DNA from 2 places in the Amycolatopsis sp. NPDC048633 genome. Region 2 is predicted to be linked to the other one. Evidence: riboswitches for the same ligand, from Rfam matches in the RefSeq annotation. Region 2 holds a riboswitch; the other holds the start of a gene.

Region 1 (7,478 bases), on a different contig from region 2:
ACTTTGCTACCACCACCAGGCGATCGACCGGCTCGGCGACGGCCTGGAACCGGTCGGCTGGGCCGCCGACGGCACCATCGAAGCCGCGGAAGTACCCGGCGAGTTCACCCTGGGCGTGCAGTGGCACCCCGAGCAGGACAGCGACGACGTACGGCTCTTCGCGGCCCTCGTCGACGCGAGCAAGGAGAGGGCATGACCAGCAGCTTCGACGTCCTGAACCCCGCCACCGAGGAGGTGGTGCGGAGGGTCCCGCTGACCAGCGCCGAGGAGACGGACGCGGCGATCGCCCGCGCCCGGGCGGCGTTCCCGGCGTGGCGCGACGTCACCCCCGGCGACCGCGCGCGCCTGCTGCGCCGCTTCGCCGACGCCGTCGAGGCCGACATCGAAAACCTCGCGCGGCTGGAGGTCGCCAACTCCGGGCACACGATCGGCAACGCCCGCTGGGAAGCGGGCAACGTCCGCGACGTCCTCAATTACTACTCCGCCGCGCCGGAACGCCTGGTCGGCAAGCAGATCCCGGTGCCCGGCGGCGTCAACGTCACCTTCCAGGAGCCCCTGGGCGTGGTCGGCGTGATCGTGCCGTGGAACTTCCCGATGCCGATCGCCGGCTGGGGCTTCGCACCCGCGCTCGCCGCCGGCAACACCGTCGTCCTCAAGCCCGCCGAGCTGACGCCGTTGACCGCGATCCGGCTCGGCGAGCTGGCCCGCGAGGCAGGCATCCCCGAGGACGTCTTCCAGGTGCTGCCCGGCAAGGGATCCGTGGTGGGACAACGGTTCGTGGACCACCCGGGCGTGCGCAAGGTCGTCTTCACCGGTTCCACCGAGGTCGGCAAGCAGATCATGGCCGGCTGCGCGGCCCAGGTGAAGCGCGTGACGCTCGAGCTGGGCGGCAAGAACGCAAACATCGTCTTCGCCGACTCCGACCTGGAAAAGGCCGCGGCGACCGCGCCCTACGGCGTCTTCGACAACGCGGGCCAGGACTGCTGCGCGCGTTCCCTGATCCTGGTGCAGGCGAGCGCGTACGACCGCTTCATGGAGCTGCTCGAACCCGCGGTGCACGGCGTCGTCGTCGGCGACCCCGGCGACGAGAAGACCGAGATGGGCCCGCTGATCTCCGCCGCGCACCGCGAGAAGGTCGCCTCCTACGTACCGGACGACGCGCCGGTCGCCTTCCGCGGCACCGCGCCGGAAGGCGACGGCTTCTGGTTCCCGCCGACCGTCCTCACCCCGCCCGACCTGCGGCACCCGGCCGCGGCGGACGAGGTCTTCGGCCCGGTCGTCGCCGTCGTGCCGTTCGCCGAAGAGGCCGACGCGGTCCGGATGGCGAATGCCACCGAGTACGGCCTGTCCGGGTCGATCTGGACCCGCGACGCCGGCCGCGCGTGGCGGGTGGCGCGTGGTGTCGAAGCCGGCAACCTGTCGGTGAACTCGCACTCTTCGGTGCGCTACTGGACGCCGTTCGGCGGCTTCAAGCAGTCCGGCCTCGGCCGCGAGCTGGGCCCCGACGCCGCGGCGGCGTTCACCGAAACCAAGAACGTCTTTCTCAGCACGGAGGAGTAATGGTCCAGCGTTTCGAAGGCCGCGTCGCGGTGATCACCGGCGGCGCGAGCGGCATCGGGCTCGCCTCGGCCCGCCGGCTGGCGAGCGAAGGCGCGAAGGTCGTCATCGCGGACCTGACGCCGGCCGTCGGCAAGGCGGCCGCGGACGAGGTCGGCGGCGCGTTCATCCAGACCGACGTCACCGACGCCGAGCAGGTCGAGAACCTGTTCCACAGCACGGTCGAGCAGTTCGGCTCGGTCGACGTCGCGTTCAACAACGCCGGCATCTCGCCGCCGGAGGACGACTCCATCCTCACCACCGGCATCGAAGCATGGGACCGCGTGCAGCGCGTCAACCTGACGTCGGTGTTCCACTGCTGCAAGGCCGTCCTGCCGCACATGCAGCGCCAGGGCAAGGGCTCGATCATCAACACGGCGTCGTTCGTCGCGGTGATGGGCGCGGCGACGTCGCAGATCTCCTACACCGCGTCCAAGGGCGGTGTGCTCGCGATGAGCCGCGAGCTGGGCATCCAGTTCGCGCGGGAGAACATCCGGGTCAACGCGCTGTGCCCGGGGCCGGTGAACACGCCGCTGCTCAAGGAGCTGTTCGCGAAGGACCCGGAACGCGCGGCGCGGCGGCTGGTGCACGTACCGGTCGGCCGGTTCGCCGAGCCCGAGGAGATCGCGGCGGCGGTGGCCTTCCTGGCCAGCGACGACGCCAGCTTCATCACGGCCTCGCAGTTCCTGGTCGACGGCGGCATCTCCGGCGCGTACGTCACCCCGCTCTAACGGCGCGTCTTCTTCTCCCCGGGTTTCCGCACGCCGTACACCTCCCGCAGGTACTTCCAGGCCGCGTTGAGGGTCTTGCGCTCTTCGGAGAGCTGACGTTCGCGCCGCCGCAGGATGCGGGTGGCCACCTCGGCGGCGAGGAAGGCGCCGGCGGCGAAGGTCAGCGTGCCGACGATCAGGATGAGGGCGATCACGGTGGTGGTCATGGTCACCAGCGTCGGGCCGGCCTGGGCGATTTGTCCCTGCGCAAAGCTAGCGGGTTTCGTTAGCTTTGTGAGGTGACGCACTGGCGCGCCGACGAGTGGGCGGAAGCGGTCCGGACCGGCATCCGGGCGCGGGGGCTTTCCCTGGACGAGGCCGCGCGCCGCATCGGGGTCCCGACGTCGACGCTGCGCAGCTGGATCGAGCACCGGCACGCGCCGAAGGTGACCGTCTTCGACCACTGGGCCGAGCTCGCCGAGGTCACCGGGCTCGGCGAGGCCGAGCTGCTGCGCGTCGCCGGCGTGCTGCCCGAAAGCCTCGCGAGCCCGGTGCACGTCGCGCAGGCCGCGAAGGCGCTGCGCGAGGGCATCGACCAGGCCGGGCAGTTCCTCCGGCAGGCCACGGCGCTCGTCTACTCCTCGCCCGGCACGCAGGTGGCCAACCTCATCGCCGCGTCGCCGACCGACTGGGAGATGCGGATCCGCTCCGCGACCCGCGGTGACGAGGTCCGCGTGACCTACCACCACTACGTCGGCGTCGTGGCGCCCCGGGACTTCCCCCACGACGACGCCGAGGTGCGCCGGATCCTCGAGCACGACGTCCTCGGCGAGCTGTGGCGGCCGCTCGGGCTCTACTGGCGGGTCGCCGAGGTGCACGACTGGCACGAGCCGCCGCGGCTGGTGATCCAGGTGCCCGAGCAGGAGGCGACGCGCCCGCCCGTGCCGTCGCCGGTCGTCGCCGCGCCGCCGGTCGTGGTGCTGTCGCCGATCTGGGGGTACGGCGAGCTGCTGGCGTCGCTGGTCGCCGACGGCCTCGGGTTCGGCAACGTCGACTTCCGCTACTTCGGCCTCCCGGACGCGATGGCCGACCGCGTCCGGATCACCGCCCGCGAGCTGGCCGAGCCCGCGCCGCGGCTGGTGCACACGGTGCCGCCGATCATGCTGCTGCACGGCCTGGCCGTGCCCGACCTGACCGGACGGCTCCCGGTCGTCGTCCGCTACGGCCCCCGCATGCGCGAGCGGGCAGCGCGTATTTACCGCGAGCCGCTGCTCGAAGCCGGGTTCGCGGACCCCTTGGCCGGGGCACGCGCGATCGAGCAGGCGGTGTCGTCCGGGGTACCACCGGGCTGCGCGTACTTCGAGGTCACGCTCGACGACGAGGACGTCTTCGACGGCGACGATCCGTCGCTGGACCGGCTCAACGACTCGGTGGCGTGGCTCGCCGAGCAGATCGTCGAGCAGGTGCTGCTGGGGGCCGGCCACCCGCCGGTGCCCCTGGGCGGGCCGCTGAAACGCCTGGTCCTGCCCTCGGGCCGGGTCCGGCGGCCGCCGGCACTGGCCGGCCGGGTCGTGCGGCGGGTCGCCGATCGAGGCGGACTCGAAGAGTGATGTGGCGTTGGCCCGGTGAAGTAGACGGACCTCGGAGGCGGCAGGTACCGTAGCCGCCACAACTGCAGATCGGGCCGTTGAGCCGAGGCGGGAGAGCCCTCACGAAGTCGGTGGGGCACCGAAGGAGCAAACTCCCCGGAATCTCTCAGGTACCTGCTACCGCTTCGCGCGAGGCCACTCTGGAAAGCAGGCGCACCCGCGCCTCACCCAAGGTGAAAGCCGTGCTGTGTCTACTCGAGCAGCACGGTGAAACTCTCAGGTGCCATGACAGAGGGGGAGTTCCCAGCGCACCCGTGTGCCCGGCCCGAGGAGCTCCCATCACTTCTACGCAGTTCGACGCCCGCCACATCGGCCCGTCCGAGGCCGAACGCGCGAAGATGCTGGCCGAGTGCGGCTACGGAAGCCTGGACGCCCTCGTCGGCGCGGCCGTGCCGACCGCCATCCGCGCCACCCGTGACCTGCGGCTCCCGCCCGCCGCGTCCGAAGAGGACGCCACCGCGGAGCTGCGCGCCCTCGCCGCGCACAACCGCCCGATGACGCAGATGATCGGCCTCGGCTACTCCGACACCGTCACCCCCGGCGTGATCCGCCGCAACGTCCTCGAGAACCCGGCTTGGTACACCGCGTACACGCCCTACCAGCCGGAGATCTCCCAGGGCCGGCTCGAAGCGCTGCTCAACTTCCAGACCATGGTTTCCGATCTCACCGGCCTGGCCACCGCGAACGCGTCCCTGCTGGACGAGTCGACCGCCGTCGCCGAAGCCGTCACGCTGATGCGCCGCGCGTCCAAGTCCAAGTCGAACAAGGTCGTGCTCGACGCCGAGTGCCTGCCGCAGACCATCGCCGTCGTGCGGACCCGCGTCGAGGCGCTGGGCATCGAGGTCGAGGTCCGCGACCTGCTCACCGGCCTGCCGGACGACTTCTTCGGCGTGGTCGTCCAGTACCCCGGCGCGTCCGGCGTGCTGCGCGGCCGCGGCTTCTACCACGCGATTTCCGAGTCGGCGAAGGCCGCGGGCGCGCTGTTCACCGTCGCCGCCGACCTGCTCGCCCTCACCCTGATCACCGCGCCGGGCGAGTTCGGCGCCGACGTCGCCGCCGGGTCGACGCAGCGCTTCGGCGTCCCGCTCGGTTACGGCGGCCCGCACGCCGGGTTCATGTCGGTCCGCGCCGGACTCGAGCGCTCGCTGCCGGGGCGCCTGGTCGGTGTCTCGGTCGACGCCGACGGCAACTCCGCCTATCGGCTGGCGCTGCAGACGCGTGAGCAGCACATCCGCCGCGAGAAGGCGACGTCCAACATCTGCACCGCGCAGGTCCTGCCCGCCGTGCTGGCCGCGATGTACGCGGTCTACCACGGTCCGGACGGCCTCAAGCGGATCGCCCAGCGTGTCCACGGCCTGGCCGCGGGCTTCGCGGACGCTCTCCGGAAGACCGGCGTCGAGGTCGTGCACGAGTCCTTCTTCGACACCGTCGTCGCGCGCGTCCCGGGTCAGGCCGCCGAGGTCCACGCGGCTGCCCGCGAGGCCGGCATCAACCTCGGTCACGTCGACGCCGACCACGTGCGTGTCGCCTTCGACGAGATCAGCACGCCCGCTATCACCGCGAAGGTTCTGAAGGCCTTCGGAGTCGAGGCCGACGTCCAAGACGGCGTCGCGCTGCCGAACGGCCTGGCCCGCGAGAGCGGCTTCATGGGCCACGAGGTCTTCGGCACCCACCGCTCCGAGACGGCGATGCTGCGCTACCTGCGCCGCTTGTCCGACCAGGACTACGCGCTCGACCGCGGCATGATCCCGCTCGGCTCCTGCACGATGAAGCTCAACGCCACCACCGAGATGGAGCCGATCAGCTGGCGCGAGTTCGCCGGCATCCACCCGTTCGCCCCGGCGGAAGACGCCGAGGGCTACCACACGCTCGTGGGGCAGCTCGCGGACTGGCTGGCCGAGGTCACCGGCTACGACCAGGTGTCGCTGCAGCCGAACGCGGGCAGCCAGGGCGAGCTGGCCGGGCTGCTGGCCATCCGCGCGTACCACCGCGCGAACGGCGACGAGGCCCGCGACGTCTGCCTGATCCCGTCGTCGGCGCACGGCACCAACGCCGCTTCGGCGGTGCTCGCCGGGATGCGCGTGGTCGTCGTGAAGTGCACCGACGAGGGCAACGTCGACCTGGCCGACCTGCGGTCCAAGGTGGACGCCCACCAGGACACGCTCGCCGCGATCATGGTCACCTACCCGTCCACGCACGGCGTCTACGAGCACTCGATCGACGAGCTGGCGAAGATCGTCCACGACGGCGGCGGCCAGGTGTACGTCGACGGCGCGAACCTCAACGCCCTGCTGGGCCTGGCCAAGCCGGGCGAGTTCGGCGGCGACGTCTCGCACCTGAACCTGCACAAGACCTTCTGCATCCCGCACGGCGGTGGCGGCCCCGGCGTCGGCCCGGTCGCGGTGCGCGCGCACCTGGCGCCGTACCTGCCGAACCACCCGCTGCTGGACCAGGCCGGCCCGGCGACCGGTGTCGGCCCGATCAGCGGCGCGCCGTACGGCTCGGCGTCGATCCTGCCGATCTCGTGGGCCTACGTCCGGATGATGGGCGCGCCCGGCCTGACCGCGGCCACCAAGGTCGCCGTGCTGGCCGCGAACTACGTCGCCTCGCGGCTCGCGCCGCACTACCCGGTGCTCTACACGGGCCAGGACGGCCTGGTCGCGCACGAGTGCATCCTCGACCTGCGGCAGATCACCAAGGAGACCGGCGTGACGGTCGACGACGTCGCGAAGCGGCTCATCGACTACGGCTTCCACGCGCCGACCATGTCGTTCCCGGTCGCGGGCACGCTGATGGTCGAGCCGACCGAGTCCGAGGACCTGGGCGAGATCGACCGGTTCGTCGCCGCGATGATCGCCATCCGCGCCGAGATCGACGAGGTCGCTTCCGGTAAGTGGAGTGCCGACGAGTCACCGCTGCGCGGGGCGCCGCACACCGCCGAGACGCTGGTCGGCGAGTGGGACAAGCCCTACGACCGCGAGCTGGCGGTGTACCCGGCCGGGGTGTCGCGCAAGAACAAGTACTGGCCGCCGGTGCGGCGGATCGACGGCGCCCGCGGTGACCGTAACCTCGTGTGCTCCTGCCCGCCCCTCAACGCTTACGAAGGCTGAAACCCAGTGTCGAAGGAAACCTCGCTGCACGGCGTCCACAAGGGACTCGGTGCGCTGTTCACCGACTTCGCCGGCTGGTCCATGCCGGTCCGCTACGCCAGCGAGCTGGCCGAGCACAAGGCCGTCCGCGAGGCGGCCGGGCTGTTCGACCTCTCGCACATGGCCGAAATCCACGTCACCGGCAAGCAAGCCGCCGACGTCCTGGACTTCGCGCTGGTCGGCAACCTCACCGGGGTCAAGCCGGGCCGGGCGCGCTACACGATGATCTGCGACGCCGACGGCGGCGTGCTCGACGACCTGGTCGTCTACCGGCTCGCCGACGAGCACTACCTGGTCGTCGCGAACGCGGGCAACGCGAAGGTCGTCGCCGACGCGCTGGCCGAGCGGGTCGCGGGCTTCGACGCGGTGGTCGA
Region 2 (7,478 bases):
ACCAAGGGCTGAACCCCGCTCCGGGCCGCCCGGACCGGCACTGCGCCGGTTCGGGGAGCCGGGGCTCGGAGAATCGATCAGGCACGGTACGTTGGCAGCTACACGTTCTTGAGTACTAGGCAACACAGCATGTGTGGAGGAGAGCTCAGGTGAGCACGAACGACGGGCCCGGCGGCGTTCCCCCGGAGCAGTCTCCGGAGCGGACCTCTGTCTTCCGGGCCGACTTCCTGGCCGAAGCCGAAGGCCACGAGTCCGCCCCCGCCGCGGAGGCACCGGTGCAGGGCGTCGACGCCCTGCCGGCGGGTTCGGCGCTCCTGGTCGTGAAGCGCGGGCCCAACGCGGGTTCGCGGTTCCTGCTCGACCGCGACACCACCAGCGCGGGGCGGCACCCGGACAGCGACATCTTCCTGGACGACGTCACGGTCTCCCGGCGGCACGCCGAGTTCCGGCGTGAGGGCGGCGAGTTCGTCGTCATCGACGTCGGCAGCCTCAACGGCACCTACGTCAACCGCGAGCCGGTCGACCAGGCCGTCCTCGCGGGCGGCGACGAGGTGCAGATCGGGAAGTTCCGCCTGGTCTTCCTGACCGGTCCGGGTCACGGGGGCCAGGGGGCGCAGTGACGGCGGCCGGGCGGCCACAGAACCATGGACTGAGCATCGGGGCCGTGCTGGCGCAGCTGCGCTCGGACTTCCCCGATGTCACCATCTCCAAGATCCGGTTCCTCGAAGCCGAAGGCCTGGTCCAGCCGGGCCGGACGGCTTCGGGGTACCGGCAGTTCGCCGCGGCGGACGTGGAGCGCCTGAGGTTCGTCCTGGCCGCCCAGCGGGACCACTACCTCCCGTTGAAGGTCATCAAGGAGCAGCTGGACGCGGCGGACTCGGGAGCCGGGCCCGTCACGGCCCTGCCCCGCCCGCCGCGCCGGCTGGTGCCGATCGACACCGCGGCGGAGAACGTCGGCTTGCCGGTCGCGGAGGACTTCGCCCCCGGCAAGGAGCTGCGCCTGACCCAGGAGGAGCTCTTGGAGCAGGCCGGCATCGACGCCGCCGCGCTGGCCGAGCTGCAGCAGTACGGCCTGGTCCGCCCCGGTCCCGCGGGGTTCTTCGACCCGGACGCGGTGCTGGTCGCGCGGACGGTGAAGGCGATGACCGAATTCGGTATCGAGCCGAGACATCTGCGCGCCTTCCGCGCCGCGGCCGACCGCGAGGTCGGGTTGCTGGAGCAGATCGTGACCCCGGTGTATCGGCACCGTGACCCGGAGGCCAAGTCGAGGGCCGATGAAGTGGTGCGAGAGCTCGCGGCACTGTCCGTGACCCTGCACACGCTCCTCGTGAAGGCCGGAATCCGTGGCGCCACGGGTTGTTGAGCCGTAACGGGCGGTGAGATCCTCTTTGCGGTCCCATGTCAATGACTGAATGTTCGGCACCTCATGCCGTACCGTGAGAACAACGGTTTGCGGTAGGCGAGCCGAGAGTGTCCGACAGCGAGCACAGCGCACGGATGACGGGTAGCGTCGGGAGTGAACGGCGCGAGGCGGTTCCAGCGCTGAAGCCCGTGTGCACGAGAGGGAGGCGAAGCCCGATGAGCGAAATGCGCGTCGTCGGTGTGCGGGTCGAGCTGCCCGCGAATCAGCCGATCTTGTTGCTGCGGGAGACCGAGGGCGAACGGTACCTGCCGATCTGGATCGGCTCGGTCGAAGCGACCGCCATCGCGTTGGAGCAGCAGGGGGTCCGTCCCGCCCGTCCGCTCACCCATGACCTGCTGAAAGAGGTCATCGGGGCGTTGGGCCGCGAGCTCGAGCAGGTCGTGATCACCGACCTCAAGGAAGGCACGTTCTTCGCCGAACTCGTCTTCGACGGTGACATCAGGGTGTCCGCCCGGCCGAGCGACTCGGTCGCGCTGGCCCTGCGGATCGGCGTTCCCATCCACGCCGTGGACGCGGTGCTGGAAGAGGCCGGCCTGATCATCCCGGACGAGCAGGAGGACGAGGTCGAGAAGTTCCGCGAGTTCCTCGACTCCGTGTCGCCCGAGGACTTCCGGGGAGCCGATACCTGAAGACCTTGCCTTGACGCGGACGTCAACGTCTAGCGTCGGTGGTATGCGGATCGGAGAGCTTGCGCAGCGCACGGGTGTCACCACCCGTGCGCTGCGTTTTTATGAGGCGCAGGGCCTGCTGCCGGCCCGTCGCTCGGCGAACGGCTACCGCGAGTACGACGAGGACGACCTGCAGCTGGTCGAGGAGATCCAGACCCTGCAGACGGTCGGCCTGACCCTCGACGAGACCCGCCCGTTCGTCGACTGCCTGCGCAGCGGCCACGAGACCGGCGATTCCTGCGCGAGTTCGATCGAGGTCTACCGCCGCAAGCTCGAAGAGGCCGACGCGCTCTTGGCGCGGCTCGGCGGAATCCGTGGCGAGCTGGCCGCGAAGCTCGCCGGTGCCCTCGCCCGGCAGGCACCCGATCCCTGTGTCGTTCCCGACGCCCCGCGCCCGTGAAGGAGCTTGTCATGCCCGAAGTGACCGCTGTCGCCGTTTCCGACGTCACCGACGCGACGTTCGCCGCCGAGGTCCTCGGCAGTGACGTGCCCGTGCTGGTCGAGTTCTGGGCCACCTGGTGCGGGCCGTGCCGGATGGTGGGGCCGGTGCTGGCCCAGCTGGCCACCGAGCGGGCCGGGAAGCTCGCCGTGCGGAAGGTCAACGCCGACGAGAACCCGGAGACGACCCGGTCGTACCAGGTCATGTCCCTGCCGACGATGATCCTCTTCTCGGGCGGCGAGCCGGTGACGACGATCGTCGGGGCCTACCCGAAGGCCCGGATCGAGGAGCGCCTCGACCAGGCCCTCTAGGGAGCAGTCGCCTTCACGAAGGTGTCGGCGACCTCCCGGCCGTACTGATCGAGGTCCAGCGACGGGTCCGCCGCGTAGGCCGCGGCGACCCCGTCGATCGCCTGCGCGACGGACATCGCCATCACCTCCGGCGTGAAGCCGCCGAACAGTCCTTCCGCCTGGCCCTGCTTGAGCTGGCGGGCCAGGCCGTGCACGCGCATGTCGTCGACCAGGATCTTCGTCATCATCCAGCCCTCGGCGTCGTCGGCGTTGGCGGCCATCTCCGTCAGCACCCGGACGCACTCGGGGTACGAGCGCAGGAACGCGATCGACGTCTCGATGTGCGCCCGCAGGTAGCCGGGCCGGTCGGCGGGGTCGACCCCGCCGCCGGTGCGCTCCTTCAGGAACTCGTTCTTCGTCTCGACCACCGTGCTGAGCACGGCCTGCATCAGGCCGGCCTTGTTGGTGAAGTGGTACGAGATCATCCGGGTGCTGCTGAGCCCGGCGCGTTCCTTGATCTTGGCGAACGTGGCTTTCCGGTAGCCGAGGTCGGCGATGACGCCGATGGTCGCGCCGATGATCTGCGCGCGCCGCGCCGCCTCGGTCACGCTGAGGCCCATCTCGGCCATGAGATCGGTGTTTACTTGCATGAGTAAAAAATTACACGAGTGAGTAAAAGAGCGCAAGAGGTTTGAACCACTGCCTCCGGGGTACGGCGAACGGCTCAAAGGCTCATCCGACCGTTGAGGCTTGCCGCGCGTCGCGTTGACCGGTGTTCTCCTGGCGCTTACCGTCGAAGGAGGTAAATCGCCACGATGTGATTCACGGTCTGGGGCCGGGTCGTGGTGGTTGATCTCCGGCGGGTCCCGCTCCTGGGACCGTCCGGCTGTCATTCGCCGGCCGTCCGGTCGGGCGAAGGGAGGCTTGCGTGGTCGAGGCTGGTTCCGAGAAGCAGCCTGTTCAGGTCGCGGCTGGTGAGCAGGGTGAACTGTTCCCCGACGACTCACTGCCCGACGAGCTGGTGGGCTACCGCGGCCCCGCCGCGTGCCAGATCGCGGGGATCACCTACCGCCAGCTCGACTACTGGGCCCGGACGAAGCTGGTCGCACCCAGCATCCGCACGGCACACGGCTCCGGCTCGCAGCGGCTGTACTCGTTCAAGGACATCCTGGTCCTCAAGGTCGTCAAGCGGCTGCTGGACACCGGGGTCTCCCTGCAGAACATCCGGGTCGCGGTCGACCACCTCCGCCTCCGCGGCGTCCGCGACCTCGCGCGCGTGACGCTGTTCTCCGACGGCACCACCGTCTACGAGTGCACCTCGCCGGAGGAGATCGTCGACCTGCTCCAGGGCGGCCAGGGCGTCTTCGGCATCGCCGTCAGCGGAGCCATGCAGGAGATCAGCGGCACCATCCACGAGTTCCAGGCCGAACGCGCCGACGGCGGGATCGTCGAGCAGCACGGGCCGGACGAGCTGACCCAGCGCCGCAACGCCCGCAAGACCGGGTGATCATCGCTGCGGGGAGGCGAGTAAGGTCCCCCCTGCGGTCGACGAATCCGCGCGGGAGAGTCCGGACCACAACCTCGAGTCCGGCGCCGAAGGAGCAAGTCCTCCCCGGAACCTCTCAGGCACCCTGGACCGCGCGGACGAGACGCCTCTGGAAAGCGGGTCGTCAGGACACAACCTGATGGCCCCGCCGACGGTGCAAGCCCGGCTCAACCTCGGGCGAAACTCTCAGGCGCCCGTTTCGCGGGTACGGACAGAGTGGGGAGGGTACGGCCTCCGGGTTTGGGTGAGCTGTGCTCGCGGAGAGCGCTCGCCTGAACCCTCCGGAGTGTCTTGTGGGGGTGCAACCCCCACACCCCGCCCGGCGGGCTCCGCCCCCGGACCCCGGCCGTGGTCGCCTTCCGTTCTTCGGTCCGGTTAGCTGGGTGGAAACACCGCCGTTCGGAGGAGGCCATCGTGGACTTGTCACTCGCCTCTCTCGAGCAAGGGATCCCTTTCGTCGAGCGGCACATCGGGCCCGGGCCGGACGAACTTCGCCGCATCCTCGACGTCATCGGCGTCGCTTCTCTCGACGAGCTCTCCGAACGTGCCGTTCCCGAGTCGCTGCGCGCCTCCGCCGGCCCGCTCGAACTGCCGCCCCCGGCCACCGAGGCCCAAGCGCTCGCCGAACTCCGGGCGCTCGCCGAGCGCAACCGGCCCATGGCCCAGATGATCGGGCTCGGCTACCACGACACCGTCACCCCGCCCGTGATCCGGCGCAACGTGCTCGAGAACCCCGCCTGGTACACCGCCTACACGCCCTACCAGCCCGAGATCTCGCAAGGACGGCTCGAGGCGCTGCTCAACTTCCAGACCGTGGTCGCCGACCTGACCGGGCTGCCGGTCGCGAACGCGTCGATGCTCGACGAGGCCACCGCGGCCGCCGAGGCGATGACCCTCGTGCGCCGGGCCGGGAAGTCCGCGTCGAACCGGTTCGTCGTCGACCGGGACACCCTGCCGCAGACCCTCGCCGTGCTCCGGACCCGGGCCGAGCCCCTCGGCATCGAGCTGGTCGTCGAAGACCTGTCCCAAGGGCTGACCGGGCTCGGGCTCGGCGGTGACTTCTTCGGGATCCTGCTGTCCTACCCGGGCGCGTCGGGTGCGGTGTGGGAGCTTGACCTGACGATCGCCGACGCGAAGAAGCACGGCGCGGCGGTGATCGTCGCGGCCGATCCGCTGGCCCTGACCCTGCTGCGGCCGCCGGGGGAGCTCGGCGCCGACGTCGCCGTCGGGTCGACGCAGCGGTTCGGCGTCCCGCTCGGCTTCGGTGGCCCGCACGCGGCCTACCTCGCGGTCCGGAAGGGCCTGGAGCGGCAGCTGCCGGGCCGGCTGGTCGGCGTCTCGAAGGACGCCGACGGCGCACCCGCGTACCGGCTCGCCCTGCAGACCCGGGAGCAGCACATCCGCCGCGAGAAGGCGACGTCGAACATCTGCACCGCGCAGGTCCTGCTGGCGGTGATGGCGTCGATGTACGCGGTGTACCACGGGCCCGAGGGACTGCGCGGGATCGCGCTGCGCGCCCACCGGATGGCGACCGTGCTCGCGGCCGGCCTCTGCGAGGGCGGGGTCGAGGTCGTGCACGGCGAGTTCTTCGACACGATCACCGCGGCGGTGCCCGGCCGGGCGGGCGCGGTCGTCGCGGCGGCCCGCGACCTCGGCGTGAACCTGCGGCTCGTCGACGACGACCACGTCGGCGTCGCCTGCGACGAGACGACCACCCGCGAACGGCTTTCCTGCGTGTGGAAGGCGTTCGGCGTCTCGGTGTCCGATGTGGACGGCCTCGACGCGGACACCGCGGACGCGCTCCCGGCGCCGCTGCGGCGCACCAGCGGTTTCCTCGCGCACCCGGTGTTCCACGCCCACCGCTCGGAAACCGCGCTGCTGCGGTACCTGCGGCAGCTGGCCGACCAGGACGTCGCGCTCGACCGCAGCATGATCCCGCTCGGCTCGTGCACCATGAAGCTCAACGCCACCGCCGAGATGGAGCCGGTCACCTGGCCGGAGTTCGCCGGGCTGCACCCGTTCGCGCCCGCCGACGACGCCGCCGGTCTCCTGGAGGTGGTCGCCGACCTCGGCGCCTGGCTCGCCCGGATCACCGGCTACGACACGGTTTCCCTGCAGCCCAACGCGGGCAGCCAGGGCGAGTTCGCCGGGCTGCTGGCCATCCGCGCCTACCACCGTTCACGCGGCGAGGGCGAGCGCGACGTCTGCCTCATCCCGGCGAGCGCCCACGGCACGAACGCGGCGAGCGCCGTGATGGCCGGCATGCGGGTGGTCGTGGTCCGCTGCGACGACGCCGGCAACATCGACCTCGCGCACCTGCGGTCCACTGTGGACGGCCATCGGGCGGACCTGGCCGCGATCATGATCACCTACCCGTCGACGCACGGGGTCTACGAAGACACCGTCGGCGAGGTGTGCGCGCTGGTGCACGACGCGGGCGGGCAGGTGTACGTCGACGGCGCCAACCTGAACGCGCTCATCGGCGTCGCCCAGTACGGCCGGTTCGGCGCCGACGTCTCGCACCTCAACCTGCACAAGACCTTCTGCATCCCGCACGGCGGCGGCGGACCCGGGATCGGGCCGATCGGGGTCCGCGCGCACCTGGCGCCGTTCCTGCCGAACCACCCGCTGCAGCCGGCGGCCGGTCCGGAGACCGGGGTCGGGCCGGTCAGCGCGGCGCCGTGGGGCAGCGCGTCGATCCTGCCGATCTCGTGGGCGTACGTCCGGATGATGGGTGCGGCCGGCCTGCGCCGGGCGACGCTCGTGGCGGTGGCCAACGCGAACTACGTCGCGCGGCGGCTCGGGGAGCACTACCCGGTGCTGTACGCGGGACACGACGGGCTCGTCGCGCACGAGTGCGTCCTCGACCTGCGGCCGCTGACGAAGGCGACCGGAGTGACGGTCGACGACGTCGCGAAGCGGCTGGCGGACTACGGCCTGCACGCGCCGACGATGTCGTTCCCGGTCGCGGGCACGCTCATGGTGGAGCCGACCGAGAGCGAGGACCTGGCCGAGCTGGACCGGTTCTGCGCCGCGATGATCGCGATCCGCGCGGAGATCGACCGCGTGGCGGCGGGGGAGTGGGCCCTGGCGGACTCGCCGCTGCGGCAGG

The links. A riboswitch is a leader RNA that binds a small molecule or an ion and turns the genes downstream of it on or off. The one in region 2 is predicted to bind glycine.
Region 1: it holds a riboswitch for glycine, as region 2 does, so the genes downstream of both, gcvP (aminomethyl-transferring glycine dehydrogenase) here and gcvP (aminomethyl-transferring glycine dehydrogenase) in region 2, are expected to answer to the same signal.

The regions. Positions count from the first base shown of each region.
Region 1 is NZ_JBEZHS010000039.1:13,196-20,673, reverse strand. It holds gene AB0C38_RS41855 (gamma-glutamyl-gamma-aminobutyrate hydrolase family protein) at 1-196, shown strand, start outside; gene AB0C38_RS41850 (aldehyde dehydrogenase family protein) at 193-1,560, shown strand; gene AB0C38_RS41845 (3-oxoacyl-ACP reductase) at 1,560-2,327, shown strand; gene AB0C38_RS41840 (hypothetical protein) at 2,324-2,533, opposite strand; gene AB0C38_RS41835 (helix-turn-helix transcriptional regulator) at 2,606-3,916, shown strand; glycine riboswitch at 3,995-4,088, shown strand; gene gcvP (aminomethyl-transferring glycine dehydrogenase) at 4,234-7,065, shown strand; gene gcvT (glycine cleavage system aminomethyltransferase GcvT) at 7,072-7,478, shown strand, end outside.
Region 2 is NZ_JBEZHS010000047.1:15,669-23,146, forward strand. It holds gene gcvH (glycine cleavage system protein GcvH) at 1-12, shown strand, start outside; gene garA (glycogen accumulation regulator GarA) at 150-620, shown strand; gene AB0C38_RS44810 (MerR family transcriptional regulator) at 617-1,363, shown strand; gene AB0C38_RS44815 (bifunctional nuclease family protein) at 1,579-2,052, shown strand; gene AB0C38_RS44820 (MerR family transcriptional regulator) at 2,096-2,491, shown strand; gene trxA (thioredoxin) at 2,503-2,841, shown strand; gene AB0C38_RS44830 (TetR/AcrR family transcriptional regulator) at 2,838-3,470, opposite strand; gene AB0C38_RS44835 (MerR family transcriptional regulator) at 3,749-4,327, shown strand; glycine riboswitch at 4,370-4,469, shown strand; gene gcvP (aminomethyl-transferring glycine dehydrogenase) at 4,778-7,478, shown strand, end outside.